DNA from 2 places in the Mesorhizobium sp. M0060 genome. Region 1 is predicted to be linked to the other one. Evidence: riboswitches for the same ligand, from Rfam matches in the RefSeq annotation. Region 1 holds a riboswitch; the other holds the start of a gene.
The links. Region 1 has a riboswitch for S-adenosylmethionine ahead of metX (homoserine O-acetyltransferase MetX). Riboswitches for the same ligand answer to the same signal wherever they lie in the genome.
Positions count from the first base shown of each region.

Region 1 (2,392 bases):
AAAAGTCTGCAACTTTTCGGGGTCATGCGCCGAGCCCTCTCGCCCGCGCGGCCGAGGCGATGAAGCCTTTGATGGCGGCGAACAGTTCCGGCTCGTCGAGCAGGAAGGCATCGTGGCCGCGGTCGGTCTCGATCTCGACGAACGATACCGAAGCGCCGGCCGCGTTCAGCGCGTGGACGACCGAGCGGCTCTCCTCGGTCGGGAACAGCCAGTCGCTGGTGAAGGAGACCAGGCAGAAGCGCGTCTTGGTGCCGGCGAAGGCATCGGCCAGCCGGCCGCCATGGTCGGCGGCGAGATCGAAATAGTCCATCGCCCGGGTCATGTAGAGATAGGAATTGGCATCGAAGCGATCGACGAAGGTCATGCCCTGATGGCGCAGATAGCTCTCGATCTGGAAGTCGGCATCGAAACCGAAGGTCAAAGCTTCGCGGTCCTGCAGGTTACGGCCGAACTTGCGGTGCAGCGCTGCTTCCGACAGATAGGTGATGTGGGCGGCCATGCGCGCCACCGCCAGCCCCTTTTCCGGCCGCTTGCCATGCTCGAAATATTTGCCGCCATGCCAGTCCGGATCGGCCATCACCGCCTGCCTGCCGACCTCGTGGAAAGCGATGTTCTGCGAGGAATGGCGGGCGCCGGTGGCGATCGGCAGCGCCGAGAAGACGCGCTCGGGATAGCTGGAGGCCCATTGCAGCACCTGCATGCCGCCCATCGAGCCGCCTAGCACGCTGAACAGCTTTTCGATGCCGAAATGCTCGACCAGCATCAGCTGCGCGCGCACCATGTCACGGATGGTGATGATCGGCAGGTCGAGCCCGTAAGGCTTGCCGGTGGCGGGATCGGTCGAGGCGGGGCCGGTGGAACCGAGGCAGCCGCCGATGACGTTGGACGAGATGACGAAGAAGCGGTCGGTGTCGATGATCTTGCCGGGGCCGATCAGCACCTCCCACCAGCCCGGCTTGCCGGTCACCGGATTGGTGTTGGCGACATGCTGGTCGCCGGTCAGCGCATGGCAGACGAGGATGGCATTGGAGCGCGCATCGTTGAGCGTGCCATAGGTCTGGTAGGCGATCTGGAACGGCGACAGCAGCGTGCCGGCGTCGAGCTTGAGCGGCTTGTCGGCGCCGAAACGCAACACCGGGCTCGACGGCTGGTCGGCCTCGTTGTTGGTTTTTCGAGCGCGCAGAGCGACCATCACATCTCCTTGCCCCGCCTTCAGTTGTCCGCCGGTCTGGGGCAACAACCAGTCAGGGCAACAAAAAACCGGCCATGCCTTCGCAAAGCCGGTTACAAGATGCAAACGGCCCTTTAGCAAGTTGTTTAACGTGGCTGCAAGCCGACCGGCCAAATCACCACGGAACTGTCGCTGCTCTTCTATGACTCGCGCGTGGCTTCGTCAACGGCAAGTTCTTCATCCTGAATTGCCGCCCCTCGACATTCCGGGCCATGGCTTGTATTTCCGCTGCGGCCTTCGGATGGAGGCACCCTCGACGGATTTCATAATATGAGCCAGACACCGGACCAGACACGTCCAACGCCCCGCGCCGGCATCATGGACATCGAAGCCTATGTGCCCGGCAAGAGCACGGCGCCCGCCGGTGTCGCCAAGGTCCACAAACTGTCGTCGAACGAGAACCCGCTCGGTCCTTCGCCGAAAGCAATAGAGGCCGCGCGCGCGGTTGCCGACAAGCTCGCGGTCTATCCCGACGGCAGCGCCAGGCGCCTGAGGGAAGCGATCGCTGAGGTGCATGGGCTCAATCCGGCGAACATCATCTGCTCCAACGGTTCCGACGAGATCCTGGGCCTGCTTGCGCAGACCTACCTCGCTCCCGGCGACGAGGCGATCATCACCGAACACGGCTTCATGGTCTACAAGATCTACATACAGTCGGCCGGTGCTGTCCCGGTGACGGTCAAGGAGACCGATGAACGCGCCGATATCGATGCAATACTGGCCGCGGTGACGCCGCGTACCAGGATCATCTTCCTTGCCAATCCCAACAATCCAACCGGCACTTACGTGCCGTTCCAGGAAGTGCGCCGCCTGCATGCCGGCCTGCCGCGAAACGTGCTTCTGGTGCTGGATGCCGCCTATGCCGAATATGTCCGGCGCAACGACTATGAAGCCGGTGTCGAACTGGTGGGCGGCACCGATAATGTCGTCATGACGCGGACCTTCTCGAAATTGGGCCTTGGCGGGGCGCGGATCGGCTGGATGTATGCGCCAATGCACATCGTCGATGCGATCAACCGCGTGCGCGGCCCCTTCAACGTCAATGCGACGGCGATCGAGGCCGGCATCGCCGCGATCCGCGACCGCGTCCATATCGAGCGCAGCGTCGCCCATAACGAGACCTGGCTGGCCTGGCTGAGCGAGCAATTGACCGGGCTCGGG
Region 1 covers NZ_JAMYUP010000033.1:7,767-10,158, forward strand. The annotation lists gene metX (homoserine O-acetyltransferase MetX) at 23-1,192, opposite strand; SAM riboswitch at 1,286-1,363, opposite strand; gene hisC (histidinol-phosphate transaminase) at 1,502-2,392, shown strand, end outside.

Region 2 (2,392 bases), on a different contig from region 1:
TACCTGCCGGAATGCGCCCTGGCCTCAGCCAAGGGATGGCACCTGTCGCTGCGCACCATCCCGGCGATGATGGCGCGGGACGTGATGCTTCCCGCCATTTGGGCGCGCGGCTGGCTGAGCAGCGCCGTCGACTGGCGCGGCAACGTGATGACCATCCAAACCAAGGCCGTCGCGGAACTGGAAGAGACCCCGTCCGGCGCCTGAGGGCACGTCCCGCTCACCTCTGTTCGGTCAGCCCCTTATCCGGCAGCTCTCAGCGCTTGTTCGATATCTTCGAGCAGATCGTCGGTATCTTCCAGGCCGACGGAAAGCCTGAGCGTGCCCGGTCCGATGCCGAGCTCGGCGCGGGCCTCATCGGTCAAGTTCTTGTGCGTGGTCGTCGCGGGATGGGTGATCAGGCTCTTGGCGTCGCCGAGATTGTTGGAAATCAGCACGATGTCGAGCGCGTTCTGGAAGGCAAAGGCCGCCGGCTTGCCGCCCTTCACATCGAGGCAGATCAGCGTCGAGCCGCCCGACATCTGCTTCTTGACCACGGCCGCTTGCGGGTGGTCGGCGCGGCCGGGATAGATGACGCGGGCGATTTCCGGGCGCTCGGCGAGAAAGTCCGCGATCCGGCCGGCACTTTCCGTCTGCTGTCGCACACGCAGCGGCAGCGTCTCCAGGCCTTTCAGCAGGGTCCAGGCATTGAAGGGCGAGAGGCTGGGCCCGGTGTGGCGGAAATAGTCATGCAGATTCTCGTCGATCCATTTCTTGTCCGACAAGATAACGCCGCCAAGGCAGCGCCCTTGGCCGTCAATATGCTTCGTGGCCGAATAGACGACGATGTGGGCGCCGAGCTGCAAGGGTTTTTGCTGCAAGGGCGTGGCGAAGACATTGTCGACGATCAGCCTGGCGCCGATCGAGTTGGCAAGCGCCGCGACGGCGGCGATGTCGACCACCTCCAGCGTCGGATTGGTCGGGCTTTCCAGGAAGAACAGTTTGGTGTTGGGCTTGACCGCTTTTTCCCAATTGGCGATGTCGGTGCCGTCGACCAGCGTTGCCTCGATGCCGTATTTCGGCGCCAGCGTCTCGACCACCCAGCGGCAGGAGCCGAACAGTGCGCGCGCCGCCACGATATGGTCGCCCGCTTTGGCGCTGCACAGCAGTGCTGCCGTCACCGCCGCCATGCCGGACGCCGTGGCGCGCGCGTCCTCGGCGCCTTCCAGCGCGCACATGCGCTTTTCGAACATGTCGACCGTCGGATTGGCATAGCGCGAATAGATGAAGCCCGGCTCCTCGCCCTTGAAGCGGGCTTCCGCCGCTTGCGCCGTCTCGTAGACATAGCCTTGGGTGAGATACATCGCCTCGGAGGTCTCGCCGAAGCCGGAACGCAGCGTCCCGGCATGCACGAGTGCGGTCTGAGGCTTCCAGTCGCGCTTCTTGATCATTACCCTATCCAAACAACAAAAAACCGGTCGCGAAAGTCGCAACCGGTCCATACGGCCTTGCGGCCAGACGGTCCTTTAGCGACTTGTTTAACGTGGCTGCAAGCCGACCGGCCAAATCACCACGGGATAACGACCCTTTAGACCCGCACCGCGCTTGCGTCAATTGCCGGTATGATTAAGAGGGTTGTACCAAGCAGGTGCCGAAGGCATCCCACGGTTTGTGGCAAGGACCTGCGACAGAACAAGACCTCGCCCGGCGTTCGAGCGGAGCCAGACCCTTGCGGCAGACAGGCATTCTTCCCGATCAGAATATTTCCGCGCTGTTCCAGTCGGGCGCGCTGAAGTCGCCGCGCGCGCTCGATGCCGATCAGATCCAGCCGGCCAGCCTTGACCTGAGGCTCGGCGACAAGGCCTGGCGGGTGCGTGCTTCCTTCTTGCCCGGCCCGGACCACAGGGTTGTCGACAAGCTCGACCGGCTGAAGTTGCACGAGATCAACCTCGCCGAAGGTGCCGTGCTGGAAACCGGCTGCGTCTACATCGTGCCGCTGCTCGAAAGCCTGGCGCTGCCCCCGCATATTTCGGCTTCGGCTAACCCGAAGAGCTCGACCGGACGGCTCGACATCTTCACCCGGGTAATGACCGACCGTGGCCACGAGTTCGACAAGATCACCGCCGGCTACGAAGGTCCGCTCTATCTGGAGGTCAGCCCGCGCACCTTCCCGATCGTCGTGCGCACCGGCTCGCGGCTGTCGCAGATACGGTTCCGCACCGGCAATGCGCTTTTGTCTGAAAGCGAGTTGCACGACTTGCATCGCGCCGAAATGCTGGTCGCCACCGAGCCACCCAACATCTCAGGCGGCGGCATCGCGCTGTCGATCGACCTCGACGGCGACAAGGATGGGCTGGTCGGCTATCGCGGCAAGCACCACACTGGCCTCGTCGATGTCGACAAGCGCGCCGCACAG
Region 2 covers NZ_JAMYUP010000016.1:113,035-115,426, forward strand. The annotation lists gene NKJ94_RS17690 (glycosyltransferase) at 1-204, shown strand, start outside; gene NKJ94_RS17695 (O-succinylhomoserine sulfhydrylase) at 240-1,427, opposite strand; SAM riboswitch at 1,483-1,560, opposite strand; gene NKJ94_RS17700 (2'-deoxycytidine 5'-triphosphate deaminase) at 1,706-2,392, shown strand, end outside.
Region 2: it holds a riboswitch for S-adenosylmethionine, as region 1 does, so the genes downstream of both, NKJ94_RS17695 (O-succinylhomoserine sulfhydrylase) here and metX (homoserine O-acetyltransferase MetX) in region 1, are expected to answer to the same signal.